4 regions of the Solwaraspora sp. WMMA2056 genome follow, and region 1 is predicted to be linked to each of the others. Evidence: riboswitches for the same ligand, from Rfam matches in the RefSeq annotation. Region 1 holds a riboswitch; each other region holds the start of a gene.

Region 1 (7,857 bases):
GCTGGCAGTGGCGCTGGCTGGTCCAGGAGGACGGCCAGACCGGCGCGGTCGCCGCCGCCCTGCCCGACGACCCCCGAATCAGTACGGGGACCAACCGACCCGGTGGGCCGGGCGTCACCCGGACCATGGCGCTGTCCCGGGTGGACGGGCCGCTGGTGAAGGTGCTCGATGCCGACGACCGGCTCACCGCCGACGCGCTGGCCCGCGACATCGCGGTCCTCGCAGCCGATCCGACCATCGGCTGGACCACGGCGCGGGCGCTGGACCTGGCCCCGGACGGCAGCACCTCGGCGGTAGCCACCGACCCGGCACCCGGCAGGCTGACCGCCGGGACGGTGCACCGGCACTGGCAGGCAAACGCCCACCAGTTGCCGGTGCACCCGGCGACCCTGTGCATCCGGACCGACCTGCTGTTCGCCCTCGGCGGCTGGATGGCGCTGCCCGCCTCGGAGGACACCGGGCTGTTGCTGGCGGCCGACGCGGTACGCGACGGCTACTTCATCGGCGAGGCAGGGCTGCTCTACCGCCGGTGGGCCGGCCAGGTGACCAGCCAGCAGGCACACTGGTCACCTATCGAACGGGCCAACCGTACCCAGGTCATCGAAGCCCGGGTCGCGGCGCTACGCCGCGGCTGGACCCGGACCGACGCGGCACCGACACCCGTACTGGCAGCGACCAGCTACGACCTCGACGAACTCGGCCCGCTGTAGGTTGCGGGCTCTAGTCTTCCAGCGGTACGCCGCCCAGTGCGCCGCCGCGCAACCGGCGACTCAGCTGTCCGATCACGGGGGTCAACGGATCCAAGGCATCCTCGCGTACGACAAAACGGGTGACGCCCCAGCGCCTCTCGTGCTCGGCGATGGCGGAGAGGATCTCTGACTCGGTGCCGATCAGCACGAAGGGCGTGGCCAGTAGTTCGGCCACGGTCATGCCGAGTGCCGCGCTCATGCCTGCGGCGTCGGCTTCCGCGTCGTCCGTCACGATCACCTTCTGTACGAGTGCCTCGAGCTGCGGCGGGTCGTCACGCCCGTGGGCACCGACCGCGACCTGCCGCAGTTGTGCCTCGATCTCGTCCCTGCGCCAGCGGGTCTGGTGCTGGTGCCCGTCGGGGAGGGTGCGGCCGAACCCGGTGAGACCGACGACGTCGGCGTTGCCTCCCGCCCAGCGCAACAGGTGGGAGTTGCCCGTGCCGACAGTGAGCGGCACTCGGTCCTGCACTGGCCTTGGCCCGGTCAGCCGGGCCGCACGTGCGGTGACCTCAGAAATGTCGACACTCACCTCCGCACCGTCGAGCAGGGCACGCACCGCTTCAGCCACCGCGGTGCACCGCCGTACCCGACCCGCGACATCGGGCCGATGTCGCCCGATCGCCTCCCACTCGGCCGGGGTGTGGCCCGCGCCAAGGCCGAGGCGGGCGCGGCCGCCGGAGACCACGTCGAGCGTGGCGACATCGGCCGCGAGCAGCATGGGTTCGCGGACTCCGGCATTGGATACGTACGAGCCGAGCCCGATGGTCGACGTGACGGCCGCCGCAGCCGCGAGAGCGACGAAGGGCGAGGCCGCCGAGCCCGGATGGTCCGGGACAAGTAAGGCGTCGAATCCGGCGGTCTCGCACTTCCGGGCGAGTTGCAGCCAGCTACCGGCATCGGATGGATTCGCCTGCAGTGAGATCGCGGTCACGACGCCAGTCTGTCGCGGTCCGGGTCGGACCTGCCTGCCCAGGTCGTGAGATCTGCCGCACCTGCGGCGGGGGCGATCAGCACTACCAAGATCAGCATCCGAGTCGATGACCAAGCCTACGAAATGATCAAAAGGTGGCAGAGCTGACCAACCGCAGCCCCAGCGAGCTGATCCGCGAAGTGCTGCAGGCCGCGTAGCCGCGAAAGTAGCGATCCGGCGACCCACGCACATGCAGCAGCAGACCCTGGTTGGGACTGGCGTCCTGACCAGGGCTTTCGGTGTGGAGCGGGTGACGGGAATCGAACCCGCACTGTCAGCTTGGGAATCGCCGACCCGGGCCCGTGCTGGGCTCGTCCCCCAGGCCACAGGGGCCTCCCGTAGCGTGGGCTGGCCTTCATCGTCCTGGCCTACTGGCAAGGCAATGGCACGATTGGACGGCGCGCGGGGAATTCCCAGCGCAACGACAGATCGAGCTGCCTGGCCGGGCCCTTGCCGGCGGTCGAGCGAACGTGTCATCCTAGCCAGGACAGGTTTCGTCGGACAAAATACGACGCGTGGCCAGGTACAGGTACTCGTGGGCGCAGTCCGCCAGCAAGCACAACATAGCGCAACATCGATCACGGTACGTCATCGAACACTGCGGTCAGCCGTACGCCCTCCCACCAGAACCCCCGGACCGGCCAGAACGGCTGCTGTTCCTCGGCGACGACAGGGACGGCGTCGCTCTCGAAGTCGTCGCCATCGAGTTGCTGGACGGGACGCTGCGCGTGATCCACTCCATGGACATGCGACCCAAGTACAACCGGCTCTACAAGGAGGCGAAGCCATGGCGGGTGTAACGCGAGCGACGAAGGACCGAACGACCTCCACGACATCTAACAAGACAAAGGCACCACGCCGGGCAACCACCACCGCAGCCCGGGCGACTCGGGCAGCCAGCCGACAGACCAAGGACGGTACGACGCTCACGTCGCAGCTGGAGAGCGAACTGGTCGCAGAAGCAGAGGCTGGGTACGACCCCGACAGTCTCGCACCCCGCCGGGTCGGCAGACCGCCACTCTCCAGCAGTGGCGGCGCATCGCACAAGATCAGCATCCGAGTTGACGACCAAACCTACGAAATGATCAAAAAGGTGGCAGAGCTGACCAACCGCAGTCCCAGCGAGTTGATCCGTGAAGTGCTGCAGGCCGCGTACCCGCGAAAGTAGGAAGCTGGCGGCGATCCCGCGCGCATACGACGAAGCCCTGGTTGGGATTGTGATCCTGACCAGGGCTTTCGGTGTGGAGCGGGTGACGGGAATCGAACCCGCACTGTCAGCTTGGGAAGCTGATGTTCTGCCATTGAACTACACCCGCGAGCGGCCCTACTCTACCCTGTCGGCCGCCCTGGTGCGCAACGCCCTCACGCCCGGCTCGTCGAGACGACCGGCGGTCGGGCGACGAGTGTCGATCAGCAGGCGACCGCAGCCGCCGCCTCGTGGGGAACGGGGGTGCCGCTGGCCGGGTCGATCCAGACCTGCACCGCAGGCTCCAGCGCGATCGTGGTGGCGGGGCCGGCGCCGGTGCCGTGCCGGGCGACCATCGCCACGTCGACGGTGAACTCGAACAGTCGCCAGTCCACGTGCGGCACGGCACGCGCGGAGCGGGCGAGTCGGGCGACGGTGGCGACGTCGGTGACCGGGCGCGCGCGGCCGGCGAGGTACGCCTCGTCGTCGCTCTCCTCCGGCGGGAACGAGTGCAGCGCGTACCGCCCGTCGCGCTCCAGGTCGCGACGCTTGGGCGAGTCGACGATGAAGCAGAACAACCCGTCCTTGGTGATCACGGGCGAGACCGGATGAACCCGGGGGCCACCGTCGGCACGCACCGTCGCCAGGTAGCCGAGACCGGGGCCGTACTGCTGCATGAGAAGCCGGATCGCCGTGGCCAGGCGGGGCTCGTCGGCTGCGAACTGGGACCAGGTTGCCATGCCGACCATTCTATCGAACATGTGTTCGAAGAGATAGTCGGAACGCGGCGTGTCCGCCCTCGACGATCACCCCAGCCGGCGAGGTGCCCGGCCGAGGGTCGCTATGGTGTGACGATGCTCCTCTCCGACCGGGACATCGTCGCGGAGACCAAGACCGGCGGGCTCTCCCTCGAACCGTTCGAGCCTGCGCTCATCCAGCCGTCGAGCATCGACGTCCGGCTCGACCGGTACTTCCGGGTGTTCAACAACCACCTGTACACCCACATCGACCCGGCGACCCGGCAGGACGATCTGACGTCGCAGGTCGAGGTGCCCGACGGCGACCCGTTCGTGCTGCACCCCGGCGAGTTCGTGCTCGCCTCGACGCTCGAGGTCGTCTCACTCGGCGACGCACTCGCCGCCCGGTTGGAGGGCAAGTCCAGCCTGGGCCGGCTCGGGCTGCTCACCCACTCGACCGCCGGCTTCATCGACCCGGGCTTCTCCGGCCACGTCACGCTCGAACTGTCCAACGTCGCGAACCTGCCGATCAAGCTGTGGCCCGGCATGAAGATCGGCCAGCTCTGCATCTTCCGGCTGTCGTCGACCGCCGAGCATCCGTACGGGTCGTCGGTCTACGGCTCCCGCTACCAGGGACAGCGCGGACCTACCCCGAGCCGGTCCTGGCAGCAGTGGCGGACCTGGCCGACCAGCTGAGCCAGCGCGGGCAGGTAGCGAAAGACGCCCTCCCAGGCCGGGGGGAGACCTGGGAGAGCGTCTTTCTGGTGGCCGGTGCTGCCGCGCAACGGGGGGATCCGCGACATGCGCCAGGCCATGGGGAGGAGTGAGGTCTAGCCGGGCCTTCCGTAGCTGTGGATGCCGGAGCCGAGCTTGCGCATCGCGATCGGCTCGCCGGCCTGCGAGGCGTGCACGATCCAGCCGTCGCCGACGTACATTCCGACATGGGACAGGCTGTAGTAGAAGACGAGGTCGCCGGGGCGCAGCTCGTCACGGCTGATGTTCCTGGTCACCTGCCGCTGACGTGCCGCGTTGTGCGGCAGTGAGACGCCGCCCTGCCGCCAGGCGGCCAGGGTCAACCCGGAACAGTCGTAACCGCTCGGGCCGGCGGATCCCCAGATGTACGGCTTGCCGATCTGCGCGCAGGCGAAGGTGACCGCCTTTCCGGCGGCTCCCCCCGGGTAGGTCGCCGGGCAGGGTGCCGGGCGCAGCGAGCCCAGGCTGGTGGACGATCCGTACGCCTGCAGTCGCAGCTCCTGGAGCCGGTCGACCTCGGCGTCGATCTCCTTGGCCTTCGCGGACAGCTGCGCCTCGGTGCTGGTCAACTCGACGATCAGTTGGTCCAGCGGAGCTTTCTCCGCGGCGTACTTCTCCTTGAGGTCGACCACGGCCTGGACGTCGCGGGCCTGCCGGCGGGCGAACTGGTCGAGCAGTTCCAGCTGGTCGGCGAGGTGGGTCGGCTTGCCGCTGGTCAGGATCGCGCTGAACGCCGACGGGCTGCCGCCCTTGTACGACCGGGCGGCGAACTCGCTGACCCGGTCCATCGCGAGGTCGATCTGGACCTGCAGCGGTTGGATCTTCTTCTGCAGCGCCTCGGCCTGCTTCTTCTTGGCTGTGAGGTCCTGCCGTACGGCGTTGTGCCGTTCGATGGTGGGCTCCAGCTCGGCCCAGACCTCGTCGATCTGCGCTTCGATCTCCGCCACGGTCTGTTGCGCCTGGGCGGGTGCGGGTGCGCCGGTCAGCAGCAGGCCGATGCTGGTGGTGACGGCGATCGCGCCCTGGAGGAGGCGTCGACGGGTGTTCCGGACTGTCCGGAGGTGGTCCTGGTCGGACCATCCGGATCGCCGAGGGGCTGTCGTAGCCACCAGGACTCCTTCTCCCCAGACCGCCTACCGGGTTAGCTGACGGGTTCGGGCGGAAAGGAGACGCCCTACCACAGACGACGCTGTGGATTCACCCCGGTTCCGTGGGTCCCCGGCTCGCCGTGTCGCTGACGATTTGGCGGTGTCAGGCCGAGGTCAACCGGGCTGGTTGACGTCCTCCCGACTCGACGATCCCCAAGGGTAGAGAGGGCCGTTCTCGTCACGCAAGCGAGGTGACTACTCATTTCTCAACGTACTCGATCGATTGCTAGTCGTATATCACCCGCCGTCGTTCACGCGTTCGAAGAACAGGGTCCAGCCGGTCCGAAAGTGCCGGTCCGGACGATCGATGATCGCCGACCGCCCCGCACTTTCGGACCGTACCGGCCGACGTTGACCTGCACGTTCAGCCGACGCGCTTGAATCCGACCACCGGCATGTTGTCGATATTCTCCATTTGCACGGGTTGTCCCGGACGTGGCGCGTGCACCATCATGCCGTTGCCAATGTAGAGACCTACGTGACGCAGATCACTGAAGAAAAAGACAAGATCACCTGGGCGCGCCTCCGACCGACTGACCGTCGAACCCTGGTTCCACTGCGCGCCGGTGAAGTGGGTCAGCCCGACACCCGCACTCGCCCACGCGTACTGCGTCAGACCTGAGCAGTCGAACGCGTTAGGACCGGTGGCACCCCAGACGTACGGCTTGCCGATCTGCGCGCACGCCGTACCGACCGCGACCCCCGCCGCCCCGCCGACCGATGCGGCCGGGCACGGCCCGGACGCCCCGGAACCGCCCGTGAAACCGGTGGTCCGGTACGCGGCCAGCCGCGCCTGCTCCAGCCTGTCGATCTCGGCGTCGATCGTCTTGCGCTTGTCGGCCAGCTCCTCGTCCTGCGCCTTCTGCTGCGCGATCAGCTCGTCGAGCGCCTGCCGCTCGGCAAGGTAGCGGTCGCGGGTCTCGATCACCGTCGCGATCTGCTGCTGACGCCGCTTGGAGATCCGGTCCAGCACCAGCAGCTGATCAGCGAGACTGGTCGGCGAACCGGTCTTCAGCAACGCGTTGAGTTCGCTCGACGGACCGGTGCGGTAGTAGCTGTTGGCCACCTCGCCGATCTCGTCAGCGGCAAGACTGGCCTGCAACGACAGTGGCGCGATCCGCTTGTCGAGTTCAGCGGCCTTTTTCTGGTTGGCCTTGAGTTCGCTGCGAACTTTGTTGTACTGCTCGATCACCGGTTCCAGCTTCAGCCACTGGGCGTCCAGTTCGGCTTCGATCTCCGCCAGAGAGGGTTGGGCGGCCACCGGGGCAGCCGGCCCCACGACCGCGGCCAGGACGAGCAGCAGGGCGACGACACCACGCCCGACAATGGGCGAACACTTCTTTGAGTCACCAGATAGAAACTTAAAGTAATCACCTGCGCGCGTACGGGTGAGCACACGTGCCATTGGCAGCGACTCCTTCATGAACGATCGCCGGGGCCTCCCGGGCGGGGGAAACGGAGGCCGACATTCGCAGCGGTCGGTGCACCACCCTATTGGAAGGATGCGCATTCGCTCAAGGCTGGGGATCCACCCACCGCACCACATGACCGGCAGCGTCCATCCGATCACGCTAGCGTGACACGATGACGACACTCAGCCTTCCCGAAGAGTTGGTGCTCCTGGGTCACGACGACTCCGGCACCGTACTGATCGCCACCGACGACCTCGACCACAGCGTCGCCGGCGCCGTACTGTGCGACCTCGCCGCGACCGGCCACCTCGACCTCGACGTCGACGGCCGGGTCACCGCAGGCGGCGAACGCGCACCCGACCCGCTCGGCACCGACCCGTTGCTCGAGGCCACCTGGCACAGAATTCACGCAGCGGCCCGGCAACCGCCGGAACACTGGGTGACCGCCCTCGCACCCGGGCTGGTCGACCGGGTGCTCGACACGCTCACCGAGGCCGGCCTGCTCCGGCGTGAGCAGGGTCGGGTGCCGATCCTGCGGCGTACCCGCTACCCGACGCCGGACGGCACGACCCCGGAGCCCGAGACCGAGGCACGGCAACGGCTCCTGACCGCCCGCCGGGGCAACGGACCGGTCGGTGCCCGTACCGCCGCGCTGGCCGGGCTCCTCGATGCCCTCGACGCGCTGCGGATCCTCGGGCACACCGACGCGCAAGCCGCCGGTACAGACACCGGTACGGACGGTGGCGCCGCGGACTGGCCTCAGCGGTGCCTGGCCCGGTACCCGTCGGTGGAGTGGGCGGTGGCCGCCACCCGTACCGTGCTCGACGAGCGCCGGGGCAGGATCGCGCGCGGTGTGTTCATCGCGACGAACGTCGCGAGCGGCGGGAGCTGACCGGCCCGGA
Region 2 (7,857 bases), 2.2 Mb from region 1:
TGGCCGGCGTCGGCAACGTCGGCGCCCTGGTCGAGCGCGACGCGATGGTGTTCCACGCGGCCCGACGGCGGCACCTGCTCGACGCCGAACACGAAGGACTGGTCTTCGGCCGGCTGGACCTGCGCGAAGGGACCGTGCTGCACGTGGGCCGGCTCGGGATCCGCGGTGAGCGGGCCGAGCCGCTGCTGATCGACTGGCGGGCGCCGGCGGCGGCGGCGTTCTACCGGGCGACCCCGGCCCGCCCACAGGGGGTGGTGCGTCGGCGCACCATCTCGTCCCGGGGGGAACGGGTCACCGGGGTGTCGGACGACCTGCTCGACCCCGGATCGGCACCGGCGGGGATGCGGGTGGTCGGTGACGGGGCACTGCTGGCCACCCTGGCTCGGGCCAAGGGCCGCGGGATGCGCGACATCGTGGCCACCATCCAGCAGGAGCAAGACCAGGCGATCCGGTCACCCGCGTCGGGGGTGACGGTGGTCTCCGGCGGGCCCGGCACCGGCAAGACCGCAGTCGCGCTGCACCGGGCGGCGTACCTGCTGTATGCCGACCGGAGCCGGTTCGCCGGCGGCGGCATCCTGGTGGTCGGGCCGACAGCGGTGTTCGTCGAGTACATCGCCGCCGTCCTGCCCGCGCTCGGGGAGGAGAGCGCCACGTTGCGGTCGTTGGGTTCGCTGGTGCCGCACGTGTCGGCGACCCGGACCGATCCGGCGGCGGTGGCCGTGGTGAAGGGGTCGCTGCGGATGCGGCGGGTGCTGGAGCGGGCGGTCCGCGACGCCGTACCGGACGGGCCGACCGAGCTGCGGCTGCTCTACCGGGGGCAGCTGCTGCGATTGCGCGAGGCCGAACTGAACGGGATCCGGGCGCGGGCGCTGCCCCGGGGTGCCCGCCGCAACGAGGTCCGCCGGGCCGGCATCGACGGACTCTTCGACGCGCTGTGGGCACAGGCCCGCCGGCTCGTGGCGGCGTCCCGGCTGCCGGGTCAGGCCGAGTTCGAAGACGAGCTGTCCGATCGGGACGATTTCCGGGACTTCATCAAGGCCTGGTGGCCACGGCTGCTGCCCCGGCACGTGCTGGCCTGGCTGGCCCGGCCGGAACGGCTGCGCCGCTACGCGCAGGGGATCCTCGAACCGGCGGAGATCAGGTTGCTCGGGGAGTCGTTGCGGGACCTGGCCGAGCAGGGTCCGACGATCGCCGACGTCGCGCTGCTCGACGAGTTGGCCGAGCTGCTCGGTCGACCGCCGCAGCCCAAGCGCCGCCAGCAGGATCCGTTCCGGCTCGCCGGTGGGGTACGAGAGGTGACGACCTTCGTCGACCGGGAACGGGCCGCGCGGGCGGCGGCGCGGGAACGGCCGGTGGACTACCGGGAGTACGCCCACGTGGTGGTCGACGAGGCACAGGACATCTCGCCGATGCAGTGGCGTATGATCGGCCGTCGGGGGCGGCTCGCGTCGTGGACGGTGGTCGGGGATCCGGCGCAGACGGCGTGGACCGGGGATCCCGGCGAGCTGGCTCAGGCCCGCGACCGGGCGTTGGGTCGTCGGCCCCGGCAGGAGTTCCAGTTGACCACCAACTACCGCAACCCGGCGGAGATCTTCGAGCTGGCGGCGGAGGTGATCCGTACCGTCGCCCCGGACGCCGTGCTGCCGACGGCGGTGCGCTCGACCGGGGTGCCGCCGCGCCGCGAGCAGGTCGACGTCGCCGCACTGCCGGCGGCGGTCCGCCGGGCGGCCACCGCGCTGCTCGCCGAGGTGGAGGGGACGGTGGGGGTGATCGCCGCGGTGGCCCGACGCGACGAGGTCGCCGGCTGGCTGGCCACCGAGCTGACCGACCCACGTCTGCAGGTCGTGTCGAGTCTGCAGGCCAAGGGCATGGAGTACGACGGCGTGGTGCTGGTCGCGGGAGCGGAGATCCGTGCCGAGTCGGCAGCGGGCGTACGGACGTTGTACGTGGCGCTGTCCCGGGCGACCCAACGGTTGGTGACCGTCGATCCGGTGCCGGGCGGCGGCTGACGGGCCTGCTCCGGCGGCTCCCGGCGGGGGTGGTGGGCGCCGCCCGGTCATCTGTTGCACATATCGCTATGTGAGCATTAGTCTTCGGTCGGGGCACCGGGCGACGGAAGGTGACCGGGATGGGCGCGGGACACGATCACGGAGCGGGCACCGCCGGGCAGCGACACTACGGGCGGCTGTGGATCGCGTTCGTCCTGCTGGCGGTCTTCATGGTCGTCGAGGCGGTGGCCGCGCTGCTCACCGGCTCCCTGGCGCTGCTCTCCGACGCCGGGCACATGTTCACCGACGTTCTCGGCATCGGCATGGCGCTGGCCGCGATCGCCGCCGGCCGTCGCGCGTCCGACGATCCGCAGCGCACCTTCGGCCTCTACCGGCTCGAGGTGCTCGCCGCCCTGGCGAACGCGGCGCTACTCGCCGGGGTCGCCGGCTACGTCATGGTCGAGGCGGTCCGCCGGTTCGCCGACCCGGAGCCGGTGCCCGCCGGCCCGATGCTGGCGGTGGCGGTGGCGGGCCTGGTCGCCAACCTGGTCGCGTTCGGGCTGCTGCGCGCCGGCGCCAAGGAGAGCCTCAACGTCCGGGGCGCCTATCTGGAGGTGCTCGGCGATCTGCTCGGCTCGGTCGGGGTGATCGTGGCGGCCCTGGTGATCGCCACCACCGGCTGGTGGTACGCCGACCCGGTGGTCGCCGTCGCCGTCGGGGCGCTGATCCTGCCCCGGACCTGGCGGCTGGCCCGCTCCGCGGTGCGGGTGCTGGTCCAGGCCGCGCCGGAGCACGTCGACGTGCCCCGGGTCAGGGCCCGCCTGGCCGCCGTGCCGGGCGTGTGCGACGTGCACGACCTGCACGTGTGGACCCTCACCCAGGGGATGGAGGTGGTCTCGGCGCATCTGGCCACCGTGGCCGGCGCCGAGGTCGGCGGGGTGCTGCGCGACGCCCGGCGGGCCCTGCACGAAGAGTTCGGAATCGATCACGCAACGCTGCAAGTCGAGCCATTGTCGCCTGCGGACCCCTGCGGACCGACGGACTGGTGATTAGCGGACGCTTAAGTTTCGTGACCTTCCCGCGACGCAAACAACGGCGATGTACCTTTATTTCCGATTTATCTAGACATAATATGTTCATCGATCTCGCGACAGATGGCGACCGGACCGGTAGCCTCGGCCTCGGTCTTCGTCCGGGCGGCGCCCCTCCGGCGCCCGCGAAGGCCGTCGCCTAATCGCCTGTACGGCGAGCCGGGGAACCACGTTCCTGGGGTGCATCCGCGTCAGCGGTAGGGATCTTCCGTCCCGAACCCGTCAGCTAACCCGGTCGGCGGCTGACGGAAGGAACCTGCACGGTGACGTACCCGCTCCCCGAACGACCCCGGCGCGCGACGCCGGGGCGGAAGAACCGCTTTGCCCGCCTGGTGCCGCTGGCCGCGATCCTGATCGCCGTCACCGGAGCGCCGGTCGGTGCCCCGGTGCCGGCCGGTGCCGCGCTACCCGCCTACGCTCCCGCCGGCTCCGACGACGAAGGCGGCACCCCGAGTCTGCGCAAGGAGCTCGACGCGGCCTCGCGCGGCTGGATCGACGCCAAGGCCGCGCTCGACAACTCCGGCAAGCGGCAGAAGCAGCTCACCGCACGGCTGGCCGAGGTCGAGACCGAACTCGAGGTCCGCAACACCAACGTCGGTCAGCTCGTCGACCGTGCGTACCGCAACGGCCGGCTCGGTCCGGTCTCTGCGCTGCTGAACAGCACCTCGCCGGAAGGCTTCCTCGACCGCGCCGCCGCGTTGAGCGCGGTGACCGCCAACGAGGAGAAGCAGCTGCGCGAGCTGTACCGCACCCGCGACCAGGTGACCCGGTCGAAGGCGGCCATCGAGAACGAGATCCGCGAGCAGCGCAAGCAGCTGACCATCATGGATCAGCGCAAGAAGCAGGCCGAACGGGCCCTCGCGGTGGCCGTCGCCGCTGAGGAGCAGGCCCGTGAGCAGGCCGAACGCGAAGCGGCGAACAGCTCCGGATCCGGATCGTCGGGCTCCGGATCGTCGGGCTCCGGATCGTCGGGCTCCGGATCGTCGGGCTCCGGGTCGTCGGGCTCCGGGTCGGCCAGCGCGTCGGCGACGCCGGCACCTCGCAACGCGAACGGCTCCTGGCCGAGCGAGTCCTGCAACGTCGACGACCCGACCACCTCCGGCTGCATCACCCCGCGTACGTTGCACGCGCTCAACCAGGCCAAGGCCGCCGGCTTCACCCGCTATGTCTCCTGCTTCCGCAACGGCGGCTCGGGTGAGCACCCGAAGGGCCGGGCGTGCGACTTCGCCGCCCAGCCCAACGGCTTCGGCGGGGTCGCCAGCGGCGGGGACAAGACCTACGGCGACAACCTGGCCAACTACTACATCGCCAACGCCGACCGGCTCGGCGTGCTCTACGTGATCTGGTTCAAGCGGATCTGGCTGCCCAGCAGTGGCTGGAAGGCGTACAGCGGTGCCGGCGGCGACCCGTCGAGCGACCACACCAACCACGTTCACCTGTCCGTGTACTGATTCCTCCCCCGAACGACGGCGGTCACCGAACGGTGGCCGCCGTCGTCGTGTCCCGGCCCGCGCGATGCGCCGGCTCGGCCCGGCCGACCTGCCGACTCAGCCCGCGCGATGCGCCGACTCGATCCGCGACCCAATGGTCGGCAAATGGCATCGGCGGTATGCGGGCACAACGAATGGACTGATAACGAATGGACTGATTGCGAAAAGCGCCGACGCCGACCGGCGTTCCGGCCGGCAACGACACCGGACAATCAGTGAGAGCGCTCTTTCAGCTCACCGTCACCCCGACCCTACCCCGTGTTGTCGGAGCCAAGGAGGCTGTGAGAGCGCTCTCACGAAGGTAACGAGCAACCCGTGCGGCTGTCAACCGGAACAGCCGACGCCTACCTGATTCACGAAAGTTCATGTCCGGATATTGACAGCAGGGCCAGGTCTCTGGTGACCTCCTGGCAATAACTCATTAATGGGCGTGAAACAGTTTGTGATCTTGGACTACGCCCGATCTGACCGGAGGCACCATGACACTGTCGATCCGAGGCGGGCGCCGAAGCCGCACGCCGCGCCGGATCCTGGCAGCCACCACCGTGACGGCGCTGGCAGCCGCCGGACTGAACTTCGGCGTGCTGCGCACCGCCGACGCCGCCACCGTCGGCGCCGGCAGCTACACCACCACCCGCCCGGCCGGTGCCGCCGCCCCGACCGCCTGCGGCAACATCTCCGCCAACCCCCGGCAGTACGTGACCGGCAACGCGCCTACCGGTGCGGTACCCACCAACGACTGGTGGTCGTCGCTGCTGTTCAAGCGCTACAACTGCGCGTACTCCGATCCGCTGCACGCCCACCCGATGTCGTTCCAGCCGGCCTCCGGTGGGCTCGGGGTCTCGTACACCACCGAGGCGGCGATCTCCGGCACGTCGACCGGCGTCGGCGAGTACCACTACCCGTACACCCGGGAGTTCACCCTCGGCGTCGCCGGACTCAACGCCCCGGACGTCAAGGTCGACGGCTGGACCGACTGGACCGTCAGTCCGTACTGGTCCGACGGCACCCGCACCCTGCGCACCACCGTCGGCCACGGCCTGCCGTTCGTGTACGCCCAGGTCACCGGCGGAAACGCACAACTGTCGTTCCCCGGCACACCGACGGTCTGGCACCACAGCGGCACCCGCGTCGGATTCTTGATGCGCGGCCACGACTACGTCGCCTACGCCCCCAGCGGCGCGACCTGGACCGTCTCCGGGACCACGATCAGCTCCACCCTGGCCGGCCGTGGCTACTTCTCGGTGGCGCTGCTGCCCACCTCGACCGGCACCAGCGCCGCCCGGCGCACCGCGCTGATGGACAGCTACGGCCAGTACGCCCACGCCCACGTCACCGGCACCCGGGTCAGCTGGAGCTACGACCAGGCCAGCAGCACGGTCGACGCCACCTACAGCTTCACCACCACGGCCCGTGAGGGCTCCGCCACCGGCACGGTCGTCTCGCTCTACCCGCACCAGTGGAAGCACCTCGACGGCGGCAGCCCGATCGCGGAGACCTACGTGTCGGCCCGGGGCCCGATGCGCAACCTGGTCGGCGCGACGTCGTTCCGGACCGCGATGCGCTTCCACGGCGTACTGCCGGAGGTGCCGGCGGTGGCCACCAGCACCGGCGCCGACCTCGCGACCCTCACCGCCCACCTCGACCAGGCCGCCTCCGGAGACCCGTTCGCCGGGTTCAACAACGACACCTACTGGACCGGCAAGGCGCTCGGCCGGGCCGCCCGCCTGGCCGAGATCGCCGACCAGCTCGGCCGGACCGCGCAACGCGACCACCTGCTCGCCGCGATCCGGACCCGGCTGACCGACTGGTTCACCGCCAGCCCCGGCAAGGCCGAGCGGGTGTTCTTCTACGACCAGGCGTGGGGCACCCTGGTCGGCTACCCCGCCTCGTACGGCTCCGACACCGACCTCAACGACCACCACTTCCACTACGGCTACTACATCGCCGCCGCCGCGACGCTGGCCAAGTTCGACCCGACATGGGCGTCGACCAGCCAGTACGGCGGCATGGTCAACCTGCTGATTCGCGACGCGAACAGCTGGGACCGCAACGACCCGATGTTCCCGTTCCTGCGTGACTTCGACATCTACGCCGGGCACGACTGGGCGGCCGGGCACGGCGCGTTCTTCGCCGGCAACAACCAGGAATCCTCGTCGGAGGGGATGAACTTCGCCAACGCCCTGATCCAGTGGGGTCTGGCCACCGGCAACACCGCGATCCGCGACGCCGGGCTGTACATCTACACCACCCAGTCGGCGGCCATCCAGGAGTACTGGTTCGACTCCTCGGACACCAACTTCCCGGCCAACTTCGGGCACCGGTCGGTCGGCATGGTCTGGGGCGACGGTGGTGCGTACGCCACCTGGTTCAGCGCCGAACCGGAGATGATTCAGGGCATCAACATGCTGCCGATCACCGGTGGCTCGCTCTACCTCGGCTACCGGCCGGACTACATCGCCACCAACTGGAACGCGCTGGTCAGCAACAACGGGGGTCCGCCGACGGTCTGGCAGGACATCCTCTGGTCGTTCCAGGCGCTCGGCAACGCTGACGCCGCCCTGACCAGCCTGCGGGCCAACCCCAACTACCCGGTCGAGGAGGGCGAAAGCCGGGCGCACACGTTCCACTGGGTGCGCAACCTGGCCGCGTTGGGCCGCGTCGACACCGGCGTCACCGCGAACACCCCGCTGTACGCGGTGTTCAACCGCAACGGTGCCCGCACCTACGTCGCGAGCAACATCACCGCCGCACCGGTCACGGTCACCTTCTCCGACGGCACCCGACTGACCGTGCCGGCCGGGCGGACCGCCACCAGCGGGGCGCACACCTGGAGCGGCGGCAACGCCACCGGTGCCCCGGCCACCCCGAACCCGTCGCCGAGCCTGTCCCCCACCCCACCGGCCTCGCCCACGCCGGGTCCGACCACCCCGCCGGTCACCTCGGACCTGTTCCACCTGCGGTCCGCCGGGGTGCTGAGCAACACCGCCGGGACGGCCGCGACGACGGTGACGGTGCCGTCGGCGGGCGGAGCGAACCACGACGGTACGCCGCACAACCCGGTCACCTTCCGGGCCTGCGGGTTGACCGGTGCGTACCGGTCGGCCGGCACCACGTTCGCCCTGCAGGTGGACGCGGGCACCGCGGTCGGCGCGGGTATCCAGGCCCGGGTGTCGTACGACTTCACCGGCTCAGGCGCCTACAGCCGTACGGAGACCTACCACTACTTCGCCACCGACCCGGTGCCCGGCACCGAGACGTACCGCAACAGCGCCGGCCTGCGGTCGG
Region 3 (7,857 bases), 610 kb from region 1:
GCCCGTACCGCGAAGGTGTAGCTGGTGCCGGGCTGCAGGCCGCCGACCCGGGCGGTCGGACCGGTCGGCGGGTGCTGCGGAGCAGTGGCCACCCGGGTGGTCGAGCCGTCGGGGTGCACCCGCAGCACCTCGTACCAGGCGACGTAGACGTTGTCGGTGGACGGCTGCCAGCGCAGGGTGACCGCGTCGGTGCCGGTCTGGGTGGCGGTCAGGCCGGTGGGGGCGGTGGGTGCCTGGTCGTCGCCGGGCGGCATGGTCAGTCGCAGGGCGGGGCTCGTCGGCGACCGGTTGCCGGCGGCGTCGCGCGCGGCCACCCAGAACTGGTACGTCCGTGACGGCTGCAGGCCGACGATGGTGATCTCGTTGACCGGGCTGGTCTTGATGATGATGTAGTCGGCCTGCATCTGGGCGATCTCGTAGCCGGTGACCGCGACGTCGTCGGTGGCGGCGGTCCAGGTGAGGGTGACCTGGTCCGTGCTGATGGCGGCGACGGTCGGGACACCGGGGGTGGTGGGCGCCTCGGTGTCGGCGCCGGTCGCGGCGCTTGCGCTCGCCGCCGGCAGGGCGGGACCGAGCAGTACGGCGGCGAGCAGGACGCCCAGCCGTCGGGCGGCCCGGGGGCGACGGCTGCCGTCGCGGTGGGCTGCGCGATCCGACGGCGGCGGTGGCACAGTGGTCACGGGTGACTCGCTTTCGGTGCGGGCACCGGCGGACGAACCAGCGCCAGGACATCCATGGTCAACGATGCATGTCGCGGGGCGCCATCCGCCGTCCGGTGACAGTTCCGCCGTGCGGGCCCCGGCCGGACCACTGTGAGCTGGGACACCGTCGACCGGCGGCCCCGGACGATTGTCGATGCCCGCACGGCGCTGCCGCCGATCCCGACCGCGACCGGGCCAGGCAGCCACGACAGCTCCATACACAACGAAGCCTGCCGATGCATCGGCAGGCTGCGCAGGACAGTTGGACGCAGCGGCGTCGCGGTCCTGACTTGTCGGCGATTCCACGTCGTAACAATCGAGGACTAGCGTGGGGACGGGGAGGGCAACCCCCGTCCCCACCATCAGTTACTGACACGCACGAGCGGTTTGGCGTCCAGGTCGTGCGTGACGCGCGGGAGCCGGGCCACGCGAGTGGCTCTGGTTCCACCTCCTCTCGACAGGCGGTGCGTGGCTGGCGGCGGAGTCCGGGCTGGCCCGCCGCCAGCCCAAGGGCTGAGCGGTCGGCGAAGCGCTGCGAACAGCGCCACGCCGCGCGTCGGTACAGTGTTCTGGTGCACATCCATCAATGGAAGCGCTCCCATGGGAGGACTGTAGCCTGAGTCACGAGTTTGCGAAAGTCCAGAGGCTGATCAGCTCACGAAATGAAGGCGTGACGAGACGGTTACGCCCAGGATCCCTGGGTCAACCGCCGAACCGCTGCACGTCCGCGGTCGGCCCGGCGACGATCAGCAGCGCGTCCGGCGGGATCACCGAGTCCGGTACGGCGTACCGCAGATGCTGGTCACGCTCCTTGATGCCGACGACGGTGATGCCGTACCGCTGCCGCAGCCGGGCCTGCGCCAGGGTCTGACCCGCGCTGTCCGCCGGGGCGCACACCTTGGCGATCGCGAAGCCGTCGTCGAACTCGATGAAGTCGAGCATCCGGCTGGCCAGCAGGTGCGCGACCCGGTCCCCCATGGTGGCCTCCGGAAAGATCACGTGGTGGGCACCGACCGAGGCGAGGATCCGGCCGTGCTTGGCGGTGATCGCCTTCGCCCAGATCTCCGGCACGCCGATCTCGGTCAGCGACACGACGGTCAGGATGCTGGCCTCGATGTCGGCGCCGATGCCGACGACCGCGCACGGGTAGTCGGCGACCCCGAGGTGCCGCAGCGACTCTTCGTCGGTGGGATCCGCCTCCACCGTCCGGGGCAGCCGGTCGGACCAGCGCTGCACCCGGCGGGGATCGCCGTCGATGCCGAGCACCCGGTGACCGAGCCGGCACAGCGACAGCGCCACCTGCCCACCGAATCGACCCAGGCCGATGACGGCCACGCTGTCGTCGTCAGTGACGCCGTCGCCGGCCGCACCGACCGGGGACGGATCGGCAGCCGTCAGGAACGGGTCGTCTGTCATCAGGGAATCCATCCGGAGGTTATTTCCTACTTTCGGCTTCTATGGCATTTTAGGCAGTTCCATCCCCCGACCACGGCACTATCGACCCAGCCGGTCGCGACATGCCGTAGGCCCGCCGACGCAGAAAGTGGACATTACCTAAAGTCGTTGTCCAGTAACGGAATTCTCCCTGGTCAACGACGGTCGTCGAGGTGTTGTCGCCGGTCACCGATCCGGTAAGCTTGCCGGCGGTCTCCGCCAGGCGGCACCCACCGGTGCCGGCGGTGACCGCCGCCTAATCGTCCTTCGGGGTGAGCCGGGGAACCACGTTTCCACCGGGGTGAATCCGCGACGTCGCGGTAGGGATCGTTCCGTCCCGAACCCGTCAGCTAACTCGGTCGGCGGCCAAGGAAAGGAACAGGATGACCGCACCCCTATACCGGCGGGTTCCGTTCACCGCCGCACTGGCCGCCGTGACCACCTTGCTCGCCGGCCTCGTCGTCGCCACCCCGGCCGCCGCCCAGGACCCCTCGGACGAGGGCGCGCAGCCACTGCTCAGCGACGTCATCGAGTCGACCAACCGAGGCTTCGTCGAAGCAAAGGCCGCCGTCGAGGAGTCCCGCAAGCGGCAACTTCAGCTCAACCTCGAACTGGAGAAGGTGGAGGAACGACTGGAGGCACTCACCCCGCAGATCGGCGAGGTCGCCTCCAATTCGTACCGTCTCGGCCGGATCACCCCGGTGATGGTGCTGCTCAACAGCGCCAGCCCGGACGACCTGCTGGACCGGGCCGAAGGCCTGGACATGATCGCCATGCACGACAACAAGCGGGTCCGCGAGCTCAACGAGGCCCGTGAACAGGCCGCCCGGGCCGTCGCGGCGATCGAGGCCGAGGTGACCCGCGAGGAACAGCAGCTCGAGGTGATGTCCCGCCAGAAGAAGGAGTCGGAGAAGGCCCTGCAGCTGGTCGGCGCGGTCGCCACCAACGGGTTCGTCTCGGCCACCTCGCCGGTCGCCGCGCAGGCACCCCGCAACGCGAACGGTTCCTGGCCGTCCGAGTCGTGCAGCCTGGACGACCCCACCACGAGCGGCTGCATCACCCCCCGCACCATGCACGCGCTCAACGAGGCCAAGAAGGCCGGCTTCACCCGCTTCGTCTCCTGCTTCCGACCCGGTGGCCCGTTCGAGCACCCGAAGGGCCGGGCCTGTGACTTCTCCATGCAGTCCAGCGGCTTCGGCGGCGACGCCACCGGCGACGCCCGGCTCTACGGCAACAACCTGACCGCGTTCCTGGTCCGCAACGCCGACAAACTCGGCATCCTCTACGTGATCTGGTACCGCCAGTTCTGGTCACCGACGACAGGCTGGAGCTCCTACAGCGGCGCCGGCGGCGACCCGAGCAGCGACCACACCAACCACGTGCACCTGTCCCTGCTCTGAGTGCCCGCGCGCCGGTCAGTCAGGACGGCTGGCCGGCGCGCGAAGCGTCGGGCCCCGCGGCCCGGTGCGGGGTCGCGTCGGACCCCGCGGCCGGTGCGGGGTCAGTCAGTCGGTACGGGCCGACCGGCGCACCGGGGAGCGGCCCGCCGGCTGCTGCGGCGGCGGGCCCGCCGCCCCGGCCGGCGCGATCGCCCGGGTGACCGGCTTGTCGGCGGCGACGGTGATCGCCTCACCGTGGTGCGTCAGCTCGATCGTCGCGTTCGGATCCACGTCGCGTAGCGCATAGGTCACCTCGTCGCGCCCGACGGACACCCGCAGCCGCATGCCCCGCCACATCATGGCGAACTCGAGCCGGTTGATCCGCTGCGGCAACCGGGGGGCGAAGGAGAGCTCCCCGGCGTGGTCGCGCATCCCGCCGAACCCGGCCACCAACGCCAGCCACGCCCCGGCCAGCGCCGCGACGTGGATGCCGTCACGGGTGTTGCGGTTGATGTCGTGCAGGTCCATCAACGCGGCCTCGCCCAGGTAGTCGTGGGCGAGCTCCAGGTGACCGGTCTCGGCCGCGATCACCGCCTGGGTGCAGGCCGACAACGAGGAGTCCCGCACCGTACGCCGCTCGTAGTAGGCGAAGTTGCGGGCCTTCTCCTCGTCGGTGAAGGCGTCGCCCCGCCAGTGCATCGCCAGCGCCAGGTCGGCCTGCTTGACCACCTGCTTGCGGTACAGATCGAAGTACGGGTAGTGCAGCAGCAGCGGATAGTGGTCCTGCGAGGTGCCCGCGAAGTCCCACTCCTGGTGCCGGGTGAACCCGGCCGACTGCGGGTGCACGCCGAGCTCGTCGTCGTACGGAACGTGCATGGACAGCGCCGCGTCCCGCCAGGCCGCGGTCTCCTCGTCGTCGACACCGAGCACCCAGGCCCGGTCGGCGTAGCGCAGCGCGCAGTCGGCCGCCGTCAGCAGGTTCCGCTGCGCCATCAGGTTGGTGTAGATGTTGTCGTCGACCACCGCCGTGTACTCGTCCGGCCCGGTCACCCCGTCGATGTGGAACCGGCCGTGCCGGTCGTGGTGGCCGAGCGAGCGCCACAGTCTGGCCGTCTCCACCAGCAGCTCGAGGCCGATCTCCCGCTCGAACTCGACGTCACCGGTGGCGTGCACGTAGCGCCGGACCGCGTCGGCGATGTCCGCCGCCACGTGGAAGGCGGCGGTGCCGGCCGGCCAGTACGCCGAACACTCCTGCCCCCGGATGGTGCGCCACGGGAAGGCCGCCCCGTTGAGCCCGAGCATCCGGGCCCGTTCCCGCGCCTGGTCCAGCGTCGAGTGCCGCCAGCGCAGCACCGAGGCGACCGCCGCCGGCTGGGTGTAGGTCAGCACCGGCAGTACGAACATCTCGGTGTCCCAGAAGGCGTGTCCGTCGTACCCCGGTCCGGTCAGGCCCTTCGCGGCGATCGGCCGCTGCTCGGCGCGGGCCCCGGCCTGCAGCACGTGGAACAGGCCGAACCGGACCGCCTGCTGGATCTCCGGGTCGCCGTCGACCCGCACGTCGGAGTGGTCCCAGAAGTCGTCGAGGTACTTGCGCTGCTCGGCGCAGAGCCCTTCCCAGCCGGAGATTCGGGCGCCGGCCAACGCCGCCCCGACCTGGTCGCGCAGCGCCGGCAACGAGCGCTGACTGGACCAGCCGTACGTCAACAGCTTGACCACCCGCAGCCGCTGCCCCGGCTGCAGCAGGCAGGAGACGGTGGTCCGGACCCAGTCGTCGAACCCTTCGGTGCTCACCGCCACGTCACCGGGGCCGTCGATCTCGTGCCCCATCGCCGCCGCCATCCGCAGCCCGCTGGCCTTGGTCCGGTGGATCAGCAGCCCGCCGTCGGACTGCACCAACCGCTCCTCGGCCTGCAGCGGCTGGTCCAGTACGGCGGCCACCCGGGGGTCCTTGCTCTGCGCCGGCAACTCCTCGTTGGCGACCAGCTCGGACTGCACGATGATCCGCAGCGGCTCGTCGACCGCCTCGACCTCGAAGCAGACCGCGGCGACCGCCCGCTGGGTGAACGACACCAGCCGGGTACTGCGGACCCGGCAGGTCCGACCGGCCGGCGACCGCCACTCCAGGCGCCGGTCCAGCAGCCCGGCCCGCAGGTCGAGCACCCGCTCGTGGGAGAGCAGGTCGCCGTAGCGCACATCGAACGGTTCGTCGTCGACCAGCAGCCGGATCGGCTTGCCGTTGGTGACGTTCACCAGGGTCTGCCCGGACTCGGGGAAGCCGTACCCGGCCTCGGCGTAGGGCAGCGGCCGCAACTCGTAGAACGAGTTGAGGTAGGTGCCCGGCAAGCCGTGCGGCTCCCCCTCGTCCAGGTTGCCACGGAATCCGATGTGCCCGTTGGCCAGTGCGAAGACCGACTCCGACTGCGCCAGGATGTCGAAGTCCAGCCGGGTCTCCCGGACATGCCAGGGCTCGACCGGGTAGGCCCGCTCGCGGATCACCGTTCGGCTCCGACCAGCAGCTCCCCCAGGTCGTTCACCACGATGTCGGCACCATGGGCGAGCAGTTCGTCGCCGATACCGACCCGGTCGACGCCCACCACGCAGCCGAAGTCACCGGCCCGTGCCGCCGTCACCCCGGCCAGCGCGTCCTCGAAGACCGCCGCGTTCGCCGGCTCCACCCCCAACTGCGCGGCGGCGGCCAGGAACGTGTCCGGTTCCGGCTTGCCGCGCAGGCCCTTCTCTCTCGCGATCACCCCGTCTACCCGCACCTCGACCAACTCCTCAATCCCCGCCGCGATCAGCACGTCCCGGCAGTTGGCGCTGGCCGACACGACGGCCCGGTGCAGCCCGATCCAGCGGGCAGCATGAAGGTAGGCCAGCGAACCGTCGTAGACCTGCACGCCGTCTTCGGCGATACGTCGCAGCAGGACCTCGTTCTTCCGGTTGCCGATGCCGTTGACGGTGTCGGCAGCCGGGGGGTCGTCCACCGACCCCTCGGGAAGCTCAACGCCTCGCGAGGCAAGGAAGGAACGCACCCCGTCGGCCCGTGGTCGGCCGTCGACGTACCGGCTGTAGTCGGCGCCGGGATCGAACGGAAGGAAGGGGTGGCCGGCGGCCAGGGCACGGGCGCGGAGGAAGTCGTTGAAGGTCTCCTCCCACGCCCTGTTGTGTACTTTCGCGGTCTGGGTCAACACCCCGTCGAGGTCGAAAAGGCAGGCGGTCACATGAGTGGGTAGACCGAGCACCCCGCCAATCTAACCCGATCTCCACGGTGCCGGCCCGGTTTCCGCCGCCCGCCGGCGGCGCGCGGCGGGTGAACACGGCGGGTGAGCCGGTCACCGCCACCCGACGTCGATGCGGTCACCCCGCTCGTCGAAGAAGTGCAGCGCGTCCATCCGGACCGAAACCGCCAACGGGTGCCCTGCGGTGACCGCCGGGTACGGGGCGAGCCGTACCGCCAGCTCGGCGGGGCGACGGTGGTGCCGACCGCCGTCGCTGAGCACGCTCTCCCGGGCACCGCCGGGCCGGGGCGAGGCCGGGTCGGCGGCCGCCGGCTCTGCGGTCCGCCCGGTGAGGCGTTGCATCACGCTGCCGAGACGACGCAGCCGCTGACCGGAGCCGCCGGTCGGCTCCACCGGCGTACCGCCGAGGTCGTCGACCACGATCGCGGTCGCGCCGATGTCGAGGTAGGCCAGGGACTCGTGGCCGTGGTGTTCGAGGAAGCGGATCCGGCCCTGCAGGACGTCGCCGGGGGTGTCCGGGGCGACCGGGGTGAGTGCCTCGGCGCGCATGCCGACCACGATGCGTTCGCCGTGGTAGTGCGAGACGGCGCGGGCCCGGATGTCGTTCCAGGGCAGGTAGAGGGCCTGGTCGCCCAGGCTGAGCGTGACGTACCGGTCGAGGTGTACGTAGACCGAGGCTTCCAGCAGGTTCATCCGGGGGCTGCCGAGGAACGCGGCGACGTAGAGGGTGGCCGGTCGGCCGTACACCTCGGTCGGGGTGCCGACGTCCTGGAGCACGCCCTTGCGCATGATCGCCACCCGGTCGGCCATGGTGAGCGCCTCGGCCTGGTCGTGGGTGACGTAGATGGTGCTGACGCCGAGCTCGCGGACCAGGCCGGAGATCTCGGCGCGCAGCTCGGCCCGCAACCCGCTGTCCAGGTTGGACAACGGCTCGTCCATCAGGAACAGCCCGGGCCGACGGACGATCGCGCGGCCCATCGCCACCCGTTGCCGCTGGCCGCCGGAGAGCTGGCTCGGCCGACGGGCGAGCACGTCACCGATGCCCAGCGCGCTGGCGACGTCGGCGACCCGTTCGGACCGGGCCTCGGTGTCGACCCCGGCCAG
Region 4 (7,857 bases), 1.8 Mb from region 1:
CTGCTCCCGCAACGAGCGGGCCAACGGCAGCGCACGGGTGAAATCGCAGTAGTGCTGCGAGAAACTGAGCAGTTTGTGCACCATCAGCATGGTGGCGGACAGGACCGGCAGGTGGATCGCGTCGACCGGCCGGACCATGCTCTCGGCGAAGGTCGCGTCGGTGACCGGAGTCTCGATCGGCCGGTGGATCAGGTCCACCATCCGGCCGTCGTCGAAGACCTTGACCAGCCAGTCCTCCGGCGGCCGTTCGGCGGTGAACCCGGCCGCGACCAGGGCGGCCAGCGCCGCCTCCACGTCCGACTCGCGGATCAGGAAGTCCACGTCGTGATCGCTGGAGTGCCCGCCGTGCGCGTAGACGGCGAAGCTGCCACCCAGAACGAAGGGGATCTCCGACTGCTTCAGTACGGCCGCCACCCGCTTGAGGGTGTGCAGCAGACCGTCGTCTCCCTGTTGAGCCATCTGTCTCTCCGATGGGTGGTGATGGTGACGGGTTCCACCGGTACCCGGGGCGTGACGGCTTCACACCTTCGCGTCGCCGACGCGAAGGTGCGGAGACTCGCTACCGTTGGAAAGGTGCTCGTCACTGAGACTCCGGCGCATCCGTCCCCCGTCCCTGAGAGATCCACACTGGATTCACTTGTGGCACCGCCGGCTGCGCCGGCGATCAGCGCCCCGATCACTCCGACCGCCCCGACCCGCCGGGTCCGCCGGATCGCCCTGGTGGGCATCGACGGCGTCGGCAAGACCACCCAGGCGCGGCTGCTCGCCGACGCGCTCACCGCCGCCGGCCTGCCCGCCCACTACCGGCGCAACGCCGGCGGTCGCCGGTGGCTGGACCGGCTGGCGGTGCGACTGGGCCGGCCGGACGCCCGGCGGCTGGTCGGACGCAACGGGCTGATGTTCTGTGAAGCGTTGCTGCGGTGGCTGGCGATCGCCCGGTCGGTCCTGCGTTCGCCCGGCGGCGTCGCCGTGATGGACCGGTACGCCGTCTGCCAGTACGTCAGCATCCGCCGCCACGGTGCCGCCGCTGCCTGGGAGCGGCTGGCCCGGCTGGCGTACCGGATCTTTCCCCGGCCGGATCTGACCTTCCTGCTCTGGCTGCCGCCGGCCGAGGCCCGGCACCGGATCGAGGCGCGGGGCACCGACAGCGAGTCGCTGGAGCATCTGGTGCGCAGCGCGGCGGCCTACCGGTCGTTGCCCGAGGCCGCCGAGTTCGTGGTGATCGACGCGCGGGGCAGCGCGGCCCAGGTCGCCGCGCGGCTGCGTCAGCACCTGGTCGACCGGCTACCGGCCGACCATGGTGGCCGCCTCGGGCGGTGATGAACCGCACACCCTGCTCAGCCCGTACATCCGGGCGTGGGACGTGACGGTCTGGCAGTGACAAGGATCGCAGGGGACGCGGTGACGGGAATGCCGGCGCCGCGTCCGGCGTCATGCTCTCGTGCGGGCCCGCGAAAGGCCGCGGACCTCCGCGAAACGCACCATGGGCAGACCCGTCGCGATGGCGCGACCGAGGTGCCTGGCAGGAAACATCAATCCTGCTCACAGCAATTACTCAGGCAATCGTGTCAGCTTCGACTCACGAGACGGAATCCCTGACGCGTCTTATCTGTTGTGCAGGTGTCGGCATCGTTCGGCGGGACCCGCACATCCGGGTACGCCGGTCGGTGGCGACGTGACGGGGGAGAGGCTGATGGAGATGCGCATCGCAGGTGCCAGGGCAAGTGGGGTTAACGAGGGGACCGTGAGCAACGTGGAGAAGACGATGGCTTTGCGGACCGACGAGGTGGCCGAGGAGCGGGACCTCGTTGGCGTCTACCTGCATGAGATCTCCCGTACGCCGCTGCTCGACGCGGCCCGGGAAGTCGAGCTGTCCAAGGCGATCGAGGCCGGGCTGTACGCCGAGCACCTGCTCGAGGAGGGCACCCCGCGGGCCGGGGTCAGCCGCGAGGAGCTGGAGCGGCTGGTCATCGAGGGTGAGCGGGCCAAGGACCTGTTCATCCGGGCCAACCTGCGGCTGGTGGTGTCGATCGCCCGCCGCTACGTCCGGTCCGGGATGCCGATGCTGGATCTGATCCAGGAGGGCAACACCGGTCTGGTCCGGGCGGTCGAGAAGTTCGACTACGAGCGCGGCTTCAAGTTCTCCACCTACGCCACCTGGTGGATCCGGCAGGCGATCAGTCGGGCCATCGCGCAGCAGGAGCGGACCGTCCGGCTGCCGGTGCACCTGGTCGAGGACGTCAACCGGATGCGCAACGTCGCCCGCCAACTCACCCGGGAGCTCGGCTCGGATCCGGAGCCGGAGCAGATCGCGGCATCGCTCGGAGTGCCGGTCGAGCGGGTGCACGAGCTGGTCCGCTGGTCGCAGGACACCGTCTCGCTGGACACCCCGGTCGGCGACGACGGCGACACCAACCTCGGTGACCTGGTGGCCGACAGCGACGCGCCGTCGCCGGAGGACATCGTGCTGACCGGGTTGGAGCGCCAGCGCATCGAGGGCCTGCTGAACCACCTCGACGACCGGTCCGCCGGCATCATGCGGGCCCGCTACGGGCTGGAGGACGGCCGGGAGCATTCGCTCACCGAGGTCGCCTCGCGGTTCTCGCTGTCCCGCGAGCGCATCCGCCAGCTGGAGATCCAGGCCCTCGGCCGGCTGCGTGAGCTGGCCCGGGCCGAGGGGCTGCAGGCGGCCTGACCGGTCGGCCGCTGCCACGACCACGGTCCCCTGTGACGACGAGGGCCCGGCATCCGTAAACGGATGCCGGGCCCTCGTGTCGGTGCCGGTCGGTCAGCGCACCCGGCCGTACCCGTACGGTGCCATCATGTCCACGCTGGCCAGTTGGACGGGCTGGCCGAACGTCGGTGCGTGGATGACCTTGCCGTCGCCGACGTACAGGGCGACGTGTGCGAGGTTCCGGTAGAACACCAGGTCGCCCGGTGCCAGGTCGCCACGGTTGATCTTGGCGACCCGGTCCCACTGCATGGCGGCGTTGTGCGGCAGGCTCTTGCCTGCGGCCCGCCAGGCAGCCAGGGTCAGACCGGAGCAGTCGTAGCCGTTCGGCCCGCTGGACGCCCACACGTACGGCTTGCCGATGGCGCCGTACGCGAACTCGACCGCGACGCCGGCGGCGCCGGCGACCGACGGGATCGTCCCGGTGTACGACGAGCCGGACTCGGTCGCCGCACCGTAGGCCTCCTCCCGCTTGTCCATCAGCTTGTCGATGTCGGCTTCGATGGACTTCTTGCGGTCGGCGAGCTCCTTGGCCTGGGCTTCCTGCTTGGCGAGCGTCGCCTGCAGCTTCTCCTGCTCAGCCAGGTACGTCGCCTGGGTGCTGGTGAAGTTGCTGAGCCGCTGCTGACGGTCCCGCGCGAGGTGGTCGAGGGTGCCCAGCCGGTCCAGGAAACCGTCCGACGAGCCGCTGTCGAGCAGCGCGCTGGCGGTGCTCAGCCCGCCGGACTTGTAGGCGGTGATGGCGATCTGCCCGACCTCGACCTCGGCCCGGGCGAGTTCGTCCTGCAGTGGACCCAGCTTGGTGTCGAGCTCCTCGACCGCCGCCCGGGTGGTCTTGGACTCCTCGGTGAGCCGGTTGTACGACTCGACGACCTTGGCCAGTTCCTCGGATTCCTTGTTGATCTGCTGCGTGAGTTCGCTGACCGAGGGCTGGGCGGAGACGGCGACGGCCGGAACCACCAGCCCGGCGGTCACGCCGGCCAGCACGAGGGTACGCAGCAGAATCCGCGCTGTTGACAAGAACGCAGAACCCTTCTTCCCACGCCGCCTACCGGGTTAGCTGACGGATTCGGGCGGGAAGGTGTCGCCCTACCGCGTGTGACACGCGGATTCACCCCAGACGTGCTCGGTGGGTCCCCGGGTCACCACCATGCGATCACCGAACAACTACTTTCAGTGATTGCCGGATGGTGATTCGGCGGCACCGGGCCGGCGTCACCGGGGTCGGTGACTGGTAACCGGACCAGCGGATCTAACCTAGCCGCAACGGTTGCTCGCGGAAACCCTCGCTCGTCGTGATCCGTGGCATCGACCATGGTGGAGTGGCGCCGATAGTCACAGAATGTAGTGCACAGTGGCGCTGCGTCATGCAATGGCGAATCGGGTGGCTTCGCGAGGTGGTCGCACGGTGACCGGGCGCCAGGTTTCGATCGACTGGGCGAAATGCTCGATAAGTCGCTCTACGCGGTTGCTGGTGGGCATCCACTAGGGTAAATAAGAACAAAAGTGTCGTATCGGAGTCCAGGAAGCGTCCTGCCGTACGTCAATCAGCTAGGTGGCAGAATGCGTATCTTCCATCGAGTAGCTCGCCGTTTGCACAATGGACGCGCAAGGTCAGTGCCGTACCCGACCTTCGGAGGCAGCCGATGCGTGCCACCCGCCGGACCCCGCCACTACGCGGATCCCCGACCCTTCGCCGGGCCGCCCGGCCGGGCGACCGCAGCAGCACCACGACACCGTTGATCCCCCGGACACCCGGGCGCCGATCGCCCGCCCGTGGCGCGGCACCCGGCGCCCCGGTCACCCGACCCGCCGCCGCTGGGCCGACCTTCTACCGCCAGCCCGGCATCTGCGTCACCGCCGACTGGTTCGTCGTCGCCGGGCGTCGGTTCGCGATCCGGGACCTCACCGAACTGCGTACCGCCCGTGGCGCCCGGGACCGGCTGACCGGGCGGTTGGTGGCAGTGACCGTCGTCATCCTCTCGGCGATCGCGGTGACCATCGGCTTCACCCAGGGGCTCGCCGAGGTCAGCGCTGCTGCCTATTTCGCGATGCTGGTGGCGGCGTTCGTCCCGGTCGGCCTCGGCTGGCTCGGCGACAAGGTACGGCCACGGTCCTACGAGCTCTGGGGCCGACACGAGGGCCTGCTGGTCCTGCTGTTCAGCACCGACGAGGAACGCCAGTACGGGCAGGTGAGCCGGGCGTTGATGCGGGCCCGGGAGATGTCGCGGCTGGCCGGCCTGTCCGAGCCGGTGACGATCGAGCCCTGGGTGCCCGACCAGCGGTGAGCCGGCCGGCGGCCCCCGCCGCCGGTCAGCCCGCAATGTCCTCGTCCAACTGCCGGGCGAGGTCGAGCAGCATCGCCACCGATTCGTCGGTGGACAGCGCCTCCGCGCGGAGCCGATCGAAGACATGCTGGTACGACCGGACCTCGCCGGCCCGGTCGATGACCTCCTCGACCAGCGCGCTCTCCACGTAGACCACGTCGGCGTCGGCCTGATCGGCGAAGTGCAGGATGACGAACGGGCCGAGGACGGTGTTGCTGCCCGCGGCGAAGGGCAGCACCCGGACCGAGACGTGCGGGGCGGCGCACATCTTCGCCACGTGGCGCAGCTGCTCGCGCAGAATGCGCCGACCGCCGGTCATCCGACGGAGCGCGGCCTCGTCGAGGATCACCTCGATGCGGGGCGGGTCGGCACCGTCCAGCACCGCGTGCTGGCGGGCCATCCGGATCTGGACCCGACCCTCGATCTCCTCGGCCGGTACGTGGTGCGGGCCGTCGGCGGGGATCACCGCCCGCGCGTACTCCTCGGTCTGCAGCAGGCCGGGGAAGCTGATCGGCTGGAAGTACTGCAGCGCCGAAGCCTCGGCCTCCAGCCCGATGTAGGCGGCGTAGGCCGCCGGCACCCGGTCCTTGTACCCGCTCCACCAGGCCCGTCGCCGGGCTGCCCGGGCCAGTTCGACCAGTTCCTGGACCTGCTGCTGGTCGCGGACCCCGTAGAGGTCGAGCAGGGCCTTGACGTCGTTGGTCGAGATGCTGACCGAGCCGGACTCGATCCGGATGAGCTTGGACAGCGACCAGTCCATCTGGGTGACGACGTACTCCTGGGTCAGCTCGGCCGCCTCGCGTGCCCGGCGCAGCGCCGCGCGGAGTCGGCGGCGCCCGATGGTCGGACCCTGGTGTCGGGCTGGCATGGATCGCTCCGGGGGAGTGCCTAGCAGAATGCCACCTGGCTGGTTGCCGTCTCTTGACGCTACACCGGTGCCGTCCGGTCTGCTATGGACGGCTGGCCCTTACCAACCGGGGTACGGCGTTCCGGACTTCGGGCGGCCCGGTCGCCCCCGGTGGGAGCAAGATCCACGACTGATAGTGTCCGCGCGAATTGCCTGAGGTCTTAGAAGGCAAATGCCCCAAAATATCCGTATAGAGGAGTCTGGGTGACTGTGATCAGCACTGCCGGTCCTGCCTGGCGCAAGAGCCGCCGCTGCGAGGCGACGACCTGTGTCGAGGTGGCGACGTTCGGCCCGGCGGTCGGGGTCCGTAACTCCACCGACCCCGACGTGCACCTGCGATTCTCGGCGTCGGCGTGGACGGCCTTCGTGGCCGGCCTCGACCACGACCGGGCCGGTCGTACGGCCGGATGATCACCCGGTGTCGGGCCGGCGCTCGCGTCGCCCGGCACCGCACCCGGTCGGCACACCTGGACCCGCCCGACGGACCCGGCAGCCGACGACGGACCCGGCTCAGCCCGTCGTCACGGTCTGCGGCTCGGCCTTGATCACCTGCTGCGCCCAGCGGGACACCACCCGCTCCGCCCAGAACGACACGAACGGCACCGTACCGGCGAGCATGATCGCCACGATCCGCCCGAGTGACCAGTTCGCCCGCCGGGCCAGGTCGAAGGCGGCCACCAGGTACACCATGTAGAGGAAGCCGTGCGCCGGGCCGATCGTCTCCACGACCACGGCGTCGTGGAACAGGTACTTCATCGGCATCCCGACGACCATCAGCAGGATCAGCACCACACCGACCACGTACGCGATCAGCCGGTAGCGGATGAGTGCACCAGACACGGTCGTCCTTTCTCACCAGGCTGGCGCCCGGTCGTCACCTGTCGCCCCGACGGTCAGCCGGGATAGTCACTGGCCCGGGCGTGCGGATTGGCGTTCAGCCAGGCCAGGTAGTCGTTGTAGGCGGCCAGCTGCGGATCGTCGGGCTCCGTCACGGGCGCAGAGCCGGTCGACCGGATCCGCACCGGCCGTCTGATCGCCGGGGCCGGGACCGCCGGGACCGGGGCGGGGGCCGACACCGGGGCTGTCGGGGCGGGCACCGGCGCCGGTTCCGGCCGGTCGGCCGCCGGAGCGGCCCGGCGCAGCACCTGCCGTACCTCGCGGGCCCAGACGAACACGACGAACGCCGCGAACACCGGCCACTCCACCGCGTACGCCCAGCTCAGGGTGTTGCCGGCGGCGGCCCGGCTGATCTGCCACCAGCCCAGCGCGAGGAAGCCCGCCACCACGACCAGCATCGCGAGGTGGCGCAGGATCCACGCGGGGGTCCAGAGCTGCCGCATGTCCGAAAGGGTACCGGCCGGGTTTGCCTGCCGGTCTGCGGGGAATTCCCCGACGATGACGCCTCGTCGACTCCCCGGAGGCCGGAGATGACCGGACCAGCGCGCTACGGCGACTACTCGCCGGCATCAGCCGGCACCCCGTTCCCACCCCGCACCGGCCACCCGCCCGAGATGACCGGCTGGGACGGCGACCAGGCTGACGACGGCTGCCTCGGCGTCGACGACGCCGCCCCGGAGGTCGACCCCGGCATCGACGCGGTCGAACTGACCGACGGCGACCTGATCCGGGAGATGGGCAGCCTGCACCGCACCCGGCTGGACACCTTGCGGCACGGCACCGACGCGGCGCTGGCGAACCACCTGCGGCGGACCGCCGATCTGGAGACCGAGTACCTCACCCGCAACCCGGGGCGGGAGATCGATCCGGCCCGGCTACGTGACGGGCGGTGAGCCGTGCCGGCGTACGCCGAACGGGGCGTCTCCGCTCCCCCCGAGGTGGCCTACGGCACCGCGACCGACCCGGACCGCCGTACCGCCTGGTTGCCTGAAATG

What was found. Region 1 has a riboswitch for cyclic di-AMP ahead of O7608_RS04285 (C40 family peptidase). Riboswitches for the same ligand answer to the same signal wherever they lie in the genome.
Region 2: linked by a shared signal. The riboswitch ahead of O7608_RS14355 (coiled-coil domain-containing protein) and the one ahead of O7608_RS04285 (C40 family peptidase) in region 1 are both predicted to bind cyclic di-AMP.
Region 3: linked by a shared signal. The riboswitch ahead of O7608_RS07100 (coiled-coil domain-containing protein) and the one ahead of O7608_RS04285 (C40 family peptidase) in region 1 are both predicted to bind cyclic di-AMP.
Region 4: linked by a shared signal. The riboswitch ahead of O7608_RS27840 (C40 family peptidase) and the one ahead of O7608_RS04285 (C40 family peptidase) in region 1 are both predicted to bind cyclic di-AMP.

The regions. Positions count from the first base shown of each region.
Region 1 covers NZ_CP128360.1:921,046-928,902, forward strand. Annotated here, with positions in the region: gene O7608_RS04255 (glycosyltransferase family protein) at 1-710, shown strand, start outside; gene O7608_RS04260 (LLM class flavin-dependent oxidoreductase) at 721-1,680, opposite strand; gene O7608_RS04265 (hypothetical protein) at 2,235-2,519, shown strand; gene O7608_RS31950 (ribbon-helix-helix protein, CopG family) at 2,507-2,887, shown strand; tRNA gene O7608_RS04270 (tRNA-Gly) at 2,962-3,035, opposite strand; gene O7608_RS04275 (pyridoxamine 5'-phosphate oxidase family protein) at 3,130-3,645, opposite strand; gene dcd (dCTP deaminase) at 3,760-4,338, shown strand; gene O7608_RS04285 (C40 family peptidase) at 4,473-5,504, opposite strand; cyclic di-AMP (ydaO/yuaA leader) riboswitch at 5,511-5,653, opposite strand; gene O7608_RS04290 (C40 family peptidase) at 5,908-6,948, opposite strand; gene O7608_RS04295 (GOLPH3/VPS74 family protein) at 7,128-7,847, shown strand; gene O7608_RS04300 (VanZ family protein) at 7,813-7,857, opposite strand, start outside.
Region 2 covers NZ_CP128360.1:3,129,151-3,137,007, reverse strand. Annotated here, with positions in the region: gene O7608_RS14365 (HelD family protein) at 1-2,009, shown strand, start outside; gene O7608_RS14360 (cation diffusion facilitator family transporter) at 2,129-3,037, shown strand; cyclic di-AMP (ydaO/yuaA leader) riboswitch at 3,206-3,336, shown strand; gene O7608_RS14355 (coiled-coil domain-containing protein) at 3,343-4,530, shown strand; gene O7608_RS14350 (glycosyl hydrolase) at 5,115-7,857, shown strand, end outside.
Region 3 covers NZ_CP128360.1:1,535,661-1,543,517, reverse strand. Annotated here, with positions in the region: partial or broken gene O7608_RS07110 (fibronectin type III domain-containing protein) at 1-671, opposite strand, end outside; gene O7608_RS07105 (potassium channel family protein) at 1,404-2,117, opposite strand; cyclic di-AMP (ydaO/yuaA leader) riboswitch at 2,379-2,516, shown strand; gene O7608_RS07100 (coiled-coil domain-containing protein) at 2,519-3,535, shown strand; gene O7608_RS07095 (glycoside hydrolase family 65 protein) at 3,641-6,010, opposite strand; gene O7608_RS07090 (HAD family hydrolase) at 6,007-6,756, opposite strand; gene O7608_RS07085 (ABC transporter ATP-binding protein) at 6,847-7,857, opposite strand, start outside.
Region 4 covers NZ_CP128360.1:6,139,528-6,147,384, reverse strand. Annotated here, with positions in the region: gene O7608_RS27855 (nucleotidyltransferase family protein) at 1-459, opposite strand, end outside; gene O7608_RS27850 (dTMP kinase) at 640-1,320, shown strand; gene O7608_RS27845 (sigma-70 family RNA polymerase sigma factor) at 1,766-2,695, shown strand; gene O7608_RS27840 (C40 family peptidase) at 2,789-3,751, opposite strand; cyclic di-AMP (ydaO/yuaA leader) riboswitch at 3,762-3,903, opposite strand; gene O7608_RS27835 (DUF6232 family protein) at 4,378-5,019, shown strand; gene O7608_RS27830 (DUF5753 domain-containing protein) at 5,045-5,926, opposite strand; gene O7608_RS27825 (DUF397 domain-containing protein) at 6,170-6,376, shown strand; gene O7608_RS27820 (DUF3817 domain-containing protein) at 6,476-6,805, opposite strand; gene O7608_RS27815 (hypothetical protein) at 6,859-7,305, opposite strand; gene O7608_RS27810 (DUF6158 family protein) at 7,393-7,755, shown strand; gene O7608_RS27805 (hypothetical protein) at 7,759-7,857, shown strand, end outside.